Regions from separate parts of the Arthrobacter rhamnosi genome, predicted to be linked through region 2. Evidence: riboswitches for the same ligand, from Rfam matches in the RefSeq annotation. Region 2 holds a riboswitch; the other holds the start of a gene.
What was found. Region 2 has a riboswitch for S-adenosylmethionine ahead of ACX80I_RS11420 (ABC transporter substrate-binding protein). Riboswitches for the same ligand answer to the same signal wherever they lie in the genome.

Region 1: it holds a riboswitch for S-adenosylmethionine, as region 2 does, so the genes downstream of both, ACX80I_RS09655 (ABC transporter substrate-binding protein) here and ACX80I_RS11420 (ABC transporter substrate-binding protein) in region 2, are expected to answer to the same signal.

The regions. Positions count from the first base shown of each region.
Region 1 covers NZ_JBTNDT010000004.1:166,035-169,798, reverse strand. The annotation lists gene ACX80I_RS09670 (APC family permease) at 1-307, opposite strand, end outside; gene ACX80I_RS09665 (carbon-nitrogen hydrolase family protein) at 310-1,194, opposite strand; gene ACX80I_RS09660 (FadR/GntR family transcriptional regulator) at 1,283-2,074, shown strand; SAM riboswitch class I at 2,187-2,285, shown strand; gene ACX80I_RS09655 (ABC transporter substrate-binding protein) at 2,389-3,764, shown strand, end outside.
Region 2 covers NZ_JBTNDT010000005.1:85,649-89,412, forward strand. The annotation lists gene ACX80I_RS11410 (DUF7793 family protein) at 1-169, opposite strand, end outside; gene ACX80I_RS11415 (aminodeoxychorismate lyase) at 265-1,143, shown strand; SAM riboswitch class IV at 1,251-1,368, shown strand; gene ACX80I_RS11420 (ABC transporter substrate-binding protein) at 1,531-2,454, shown strand; gene ACX80I_RS11425 (amino acid ABC transporter permease) at 2,465-3,229, shown strand; gene ACX80I_RS11430 (amino acid ABC transporter ATP-binding protein) at 3,226-3,764, shown strand, end outside.

The sequences.
Region 1 (3,764 bases), on a different contig from region 2:
GCAGGAAGAGGTAGTCGAGCAGGATGGCCCATCCGACCAGGAACACGATGCGGGCGTCGATGGTGCGCCGGACGTAGGTGTAGGCGGAGCCGGCGACGGGGAACGCGACGGCCATGCGTCCGTAGCTGTGCGCCGTGAAGAGCATCGCGAGGAGGGCGAGGAGGTAGGCCGACGGCGATGCGCCGCCCGTCGCCTCGGCAATGACGCCGAAGATCGCCAGGACGATCAGGGGTGTGAGGTAGGCAAGTCCGAACAGGACGAGCGAGGGCAGCCGGAGGGTGCGGGTGAGCTGAGACGAGGTCTGCATGGCTAGTCCTGACGGGCAGTGGACGCGGGGGTCCAGGTAGCGGGATCGATGCGGCCGGAGTACATGGGCAGCTCGATCGGGGTCTCATGGGCGCGGAACTGGGACCACATGCGGTTCAGCCCGGCGGTGCCGTGCGTGCGCACGTAGTCGATGCGCGACAGGTCGAGGGTGGCCGCCATCATCCCGGTACCCTCGTCGTCGAGAGATTCGAGGACCGTGCCCTCCGGGTCCACGATGAGGCTCTGGCCGCGCCCGGTGGGGCCGGCACAGTTGACGCTGACAATAAACACCTGGTTGACGATGGCGTTGGCCCGGGCGAGGACCAACTCGTGTTCGCGGTCCTCCGTGGTGGTCTTGACGACATTGAGGATCACGTCCGCGCCGAGCCAGGCGAGCTGGCGGGTCACTTCGGGGAACCACGCGTCGTAGCAGATGGACAGACCGGCCCTGCCGTAGCCCTCGAGGTCGACGGTGACGAAGGCGTCCCCGGGGTCGTACGGCTCAAAGGGACGCCACGGGAAGATCTTGCGGTAGCTCGCCTCGAGCTCGCCCTGCGGGGAGAACACGAGGGCGGTGTTGAACAGCTGCCCCTCGGGCCCGCGCTCGCAGATGCTTCCGGGCACGAGCCACACGCCGAGGTCCCCGGCGAGCTGTGCGAGCTCCCGCACGAGGGGCCCGTCGAGGGGCTGCGCAGACTCCTGGAGCGCTTCCGTGCGCGCCTGGTCGGGGTAGCCGTCACCGAACAGGTGCAGTTCGGGGTAGACGAGGAGCCGGGTTCCGGGATGCGCCGCGAGGGCGTCGGAGACCTGGGTGGCGAAGACCGAGAATGGCTCACCGATCGCGATCGGTTCGGACTGGACCGCGAGGAGCGGTAGGGGCTGTGACATGGGTCGCCTTGGCTTGCAGTGACGGGGCTCACGCAATATTAGCTCATATTGAACTATTATCAAGGCGGGACGACGTTAGGGTGAAACCATGGCTGCTGAAGTGCGGGAACCGCCGGGTACGGCGGCGTCGTCTCCCCTGCCGTCTGCACTGCCGGCTCCTATGCCCTCTGCCCTGCCGCCCGGCCTGCCGCCCGGTCACGGACGGCGCAGCGCCATCGATGCCGTCCGCGCCCGCATCGCCACCTCCATCTCGCTCGGCCTTATCCAACCCGGCGAACGGCTGCCGGACCAGGCCGACATCGCCCTGGGGCTCTCGGTCAGTCCGATGACAGCCCGTCGGGCGATGGCGAGCCTTGCCGACGAGGGGATCGTCGTCCGGCGGCGTGGACGTGACGGCGGTACCTTCGTCGCGGCGGATCCTCCCGCCGTCGCCCTGGAGAGGCTGTCCCTGGGACTGCCGGATGCCGCGGCCGTCCACGATCTGGTGGACCGGCGCCTCCTCGCCGAGTGCGCGGTCACCCACTTCGCCGCCGTCAACGCCACGGAGGACGAGCTGGAGGCGCTGGAGGCGCTGACGCAGCGCATGGGGAAGGCCACCAACTGGTCGGAATACCACCAGGCCGACGACGCCTTCCACCGGTCCGTGGCCGCGGCGTCCCACCTCGGTGCTGCCACCGCCGTGTATTCGGCAGCCCTCGGCGAGCTGTACGAGCACTTCGTCCCGTACCCCATCGACGCACTGCACCGCGCCAACGAGGACCACATCGACCTGGTGCGTGCGCTGCGGAGGCGCGACGCGGTTCAGGCGGTCTCGATCGCCCACGCGCACGTCGACAGCCTGCACTCGACGATGTTCATGGAACTCGCGCGTCGCGCCTAGCTGCCGGCCGGTCCGGCCGGTCCTCCTACGACCTCCCGCACGACCTCCCGCATGACCGAATATGACGGGGACCACTGGCGCAGCCGATGCCCGGTGCGCTTAGCTGTAGCCATAACCATCCCGAGCGGCCGAGAGACCTGGATCGACGACGCCGCAGCAACCCTCCCTGTGTAGCAACGGGGAACGGTGCTACTGCCAGGACCGATGGAGAAGCTACACGCTTTCGTTGGTCTCCCCTCCCGTGCTTCCGCACGCCCGGGTGATCGCTGGCTGTCCTGTCTGCCCTCCATCGGGCGATGATTCAGGAGCCCAGCGTGACAACAGCAAGCCCCAGCACACCCCGCACCCTCGCCCTGCTCGCAGCGGCCGCAGGCCTTCTCCTCACCACATCGGGCTGCGGAGGATCAGCCGCAGCGAGCGAGGACGACACGTTCGTCTTCGCCACCGGCAAGGACATCTCCTGCCTCGACCCCCACGTCGACGGCGACATGCCGCAGGCCTCGATCGCGGCGAACTACCTCGACTCCCTGGTCTCCCAGGACAGCGAGGGCGCCATTCATCCGTGGCTCGCCACGGACTGGTCAGTGTCCGACGATGGCCTCACCTACACCTTCACGGTGCGCGACGACGTCTGGTTCACCGACGGCACGAAGCTCACCGCGGAGGCGGTCAAGGCGAACCTCGACCACATGGTCGACCCCGACACGCAGTCCGGCACGGCCGGCGGCTACCTCAAGCCCTACACCTCCACCGAGGTCGTCGACGACACCACCGCCGTCGTCACCCTCAACCGCCCCTACGCGGCATTCCTCGAGGTGCTCGCCCAGCCGTTCCTCGGCATCGAGTCACCCGAGGCCCTCAAGCGCCCGCGGGCCGAGAACTGCAACGCGCCGGTGGGCTCGGGCCCCTACAAGATCGTCGACTACGTGCCGCAGTCGAAGGTCAGCCTCGTCCGCAACGAGGACTACAACTCCGCTCCTCCCTATGCGAAGCACCAGGGCCCGGCCCACATCGAGAAGATCGAGTGGCGGATCGTCCCCGAGGACTCCACACGCTACGGACTCCTCCGCGCCGGCCAGGTGGACGCCCTCGACCTCATGCCGTCGGTGCACTTCGACGAGGCCGAGGCCGATCCGAACGTCGAACTCATCCTGCAGGACCGGCCCGGGAACCCGACCAACCTGATCCTGAACACCACGCGCGCACCGTTCGACGACCTCAACGTCCGCAAGGCCTTCCTGCGCAGCGCCTACGTGGATGCGGGCATCAACAGCGTGTACTTCGGCACCGTGACCCGGGCCGGCGGACCGCTGAGCTCCACCACCGGCTTCTACTCCCCCGACTTCGAGCACGTCTACGATCCGGACCCCGAGGAGGCGGCACGCCTGCTCGACGAGGCCGGCTGGACCGAACGCGACGACGAGGGCTACCGCGTGAAGAACGGCCAGCGCCTCACGGTGCACTTCCCCTACACGCCGGACTGGTGGCCCACAGCGCACCAGGCCCTGGTCACCCAGATCCAGGCGACGGCGAAGAAGGCAGGGTTCGAGGTGCTGATCGAGAACGGCGACGGCGCCAGCGTCAGCGAACTCGGCAACAACTTCGAGTACGACCTCCGCGCCGACTACTGGAACACCAACACCGCTGACGTGTTGCGCATCGTCTTCTCCTCGGAGTACACCGAGTCGGC
Region 2 (3,764 bases):
CCACCAGCATCGGCGGGCAGACGTCCCGGCACAGCGCGTTGGACCGCTCGATCAGTGCTGCGGCATCACTGTCGCCGACGCTCGTATTGCGCCGCCACTGGACCCACAGGACCTCGGTGCGCAGCTCGGCCACGAAGGCTTCCGGGGCGGCATCCCGTTCTTCCGCCATGCTCCCCAACCCCCTGTGGTGATACCCGAGTGCCGGACATCCCCTCGCACACTACAGACAGGGGTGGTCGGGCGCGAGCGGATACGCTGGGGGCCATGACTGTTCTCGTGTTCCTCGACCCGGCCCACGACGACGGCAGGGTCGTCGATGCCTCGCAGCCCCAGCTCCTTGCCACGGACCTGGGCGCCACCCGCGGCGACGGGGTCTTCGAATCGCTCCTGGCCGTCGACGGGTCTCCCCGCAAGGAGCAGGCACACCTGACGAGGCTCGCGTCGTCGGCAGCGGCCCTGGACCTTCCGGTCCCCGACGCCGAGGCGTGGAGCCGGGCCATCCGCACCGGCCTGCGGGAATTCGCGGCAGCGGAACCGGAGCGCCATGACGCCGTCGTGAAGCTCATCGCCACGCGCGGGGCCGAAGGCGCCGGGCGGGCCACCGCGTGGGTCCAGGTCGCGCCCGTGCCGGCGTCGACGATCGAACAGCGCAGGACGGGACTCCGGGTCCTGTTCCTCGAACGCGGGTACGACAGCTCCGTGGCGCAGCGCGCACCTTGGCTGCTGCTGGGCGCCAAGACCCTCTCCTACGCCGTCAACATGGCGGCCATCCGTTACGCGAAGGCCCACGGGGCCGACGACGTCATCTTCACGTCCTCCGACGGCAAGGTCCTGGAGGGCCCCACCTCGACCGTGCTGCTGGCCTCCGACCGCGACGGACGGAAGACACTCCTGACACCGCAGCTCGAGAGCGGCATCCTCGCGGGCACCTCGCAGAGCGCGCTGTTCACGGCGGCCAAGGAGCAGGGGTGGGAACTCGGCTACGGCCCCCTGGAACCGCACCACCTCCTCGACGCCGACGCGGTATGGCTGATCTCGAGCATCCGGCTCCTCGCACCCGTGCTCTCGATCGACGGCCAGGCCGTCCGATCCTCGCCCGCCCTCACGGCCGAGCTGACCGACCTCGTGGACCGCTTCGTGTAATTTTCGCCACAAAAGCCTGCCCCACAGGCCGTTTACCGCGTCAAACGCCGATTTCCGCGCAATTTCGTTTTGACCGGGCACTTCGTGCTGCCATAGCGTTTTCTTGGAATCAAGAGCTCCAGCCCTCGGCCCTGGCCGGCTGGACAGCAACCCTCTCCCGTAGTGGGGTGCTCCAGGTGAAGATTCGGCCGCCGGGACCAGTCCCCCGGTTGGCAAGTACGGCGTCGTGCGGACCACCCCGAGGTAACCGGGACAGCAGCCGCCACACCGCGCCCGGCCAGAACAGCGAGCGTGTCACCAGCAGCCTCCCGGCACCTATTCGTTCCTCCCCGAGATCCACCTCATCCAGTCGGCCCGCACCCCGGGCCAGCATCGAAGAAGGACCCCATGAACATCTCCCGCAAAGTCCTCGCGGCACTCGCCGTCCCGCTCCTCGCGCTGACCGTCTCCTGCGGCAGCAACACCAGTAGCAGCAGCGAGCCGACCGCGACCACCGACGCCCTCGCCGGCAGCGACCAGCAGTCGCTCGACCAGTACACGACCGAGGACACCACGCCGGTCGACGAGATCGACACCTCCAAGCTCGGCCTCATCACGGAGGGGACCCTGCGCGTCGGCACCCTCTCGGACGCTCCGCCGAACATCTTCATCGAGAACGGCGTCTTCACCGGCTACGACAACGAGCTGCTCCGCGCCATCGGCGACAAGCTCGGTCTCGAGGTCGAGTTCGCGTCCACGGACTTCTCCGCACTGCTCGCCCAGGTCCAGAACAAGCAGTTCGACGTCGGATCCTCCTCGATCTCCACGACGGCCGCCCGCCGCGAGAACGTCGGCTTCACGAACGGCTACGACTTCGGGTACATGGCCGTCGTCACGAAGAACGGTTCCTCGGTCACGGGCTTCGACTCCCTCTCGGAGAGCACCCGCATCGGCGTGGTGCAGGGCACCGTCCAGGACGACTACGTGACCAACACCCTCGGCCTCGAGCCCGTGCGCTTCGCGGACTACAACACGGTCTACGCGAACGTGAAGAACGGCCAGGTCGACGCGTGGGTCGCCCCGTCCCAGCAGGCCACCGGCCAGGTGAAGGAGGGCGATGACACCACCATCGCCGAGACCATCATCAACACCGAGAACTTCACGGCCTATGCCGTGAACAGCGAGAACCAGCCCCTGATCGACGCGCTCAACTCCGGGCTCGACGCCGTGATCGAGGACGGCACGTGGACCGAGCTCACCAAGGAGTGGTACCCGGACCGCGAGATGCCCTCCGACTGGAAGCCCGGCAGCAAAGCCGTGGAAGTAAAGTAGCGGTCCCTGCATGAATGCCCTTGAACAGCTCTCGCAGACCTTCTTCGACTGGGGGGCGATGGCCGCCGTCCTGCCGGAACTCCTGGCGGTCGGACTGCGGAACACCCTGATCCTCGCGATCACGTCCGGCATCATCGGGTCGGTCCTCGGCATGCTCCTCGCGATCATGGGGATCTCCCGGAACCGGCTGCTCCGCTGGGTGGCGCGCATCTATACGGACATCTTCCGTGGCGTCCCCGCCGTGGTGATCATCCTGCTCATCGGCATCGGCCTCAGCCCGATCTACCGCCAGGCCACCGGCAGCACGAGCCCGTTCCCCATGGGCATCCTCGCGCTGTCGCTCATGGCGGCGGCCTACATCGGCGAGATCTTCCGCTCCGGCATCCAGAGTGTGGAAAAGGGACAGCTGGAGGCCTCGCGCGCACTGGGCTTCAGCTACCGCTCCTCCATGCAGCTCGTGGTGGTTCCCCAGGGCGTGCGGCGCGTGCTGCCCGCCCTGGTGAACCAGTTCATCGCGCTGATCAAGGAGTCCTCGCTGATCTACTTCCTCGGACTCCTGACCAGCGAGCGTGAGCTGTTCCGGATCGGCAACGATGCGGCCAGCAACACGGGCAACCTCTCGCCGCTCATCGCCTCCGCCGCCCTGTACCTGTGCCTCACGATCCCGCTGACCCACCTGGTCAACTACATCGACAACCGGCTGCGGGTCGGCAAGCGGGAGAAGCCCGAGCCCGACGAACTGGCCGCGAAGATCGGTGAAGGAGCGAAGGCATGAAGACTCTCGAATCGGGAACCCTGACCGGTAGGGACCTCCACCTCTCCTTCGGCTCCAACCATGTGCTGCGCGGCATCGACCTGCACGTGGAGCGGGGTACGACGGCGTCGGTCATCGGCCCCTCCGGGTCCGGCAAGTCGACGCTCCTGCGGGTGCTGAACCGCCTGATCGAACCGGACAAGGGCGACATCCTGCTCGACGGCCGGTCGGTACTGAAGGACAACCCGGACGAGCTGCGCCGCCGCCTCGGCATGGTGTTCCAGCAGTTCAACCTCTTCCCGCACAAGACCGTGGTGGACAACGTCTCCCTCGCGCTGCGCAAGCTCCGGAAGATGTCCGCCGACGAGGCCCGGGAGAAGGCCCTCGCGCAGCTGGACCTGGTGGGCCTCAAGCACAAGGCCGACGTCCGTCCGGGCAACCTCTCCGGCGGCCAGCAGCAGCGGGTGGCCATCGCCCGGGCGCTCGCCATGGACCCCGAGGTCATGTTCTTCGACGAGGCGACCTCCGCACTGGACCCGGAGCTCGTGAAGGGCGT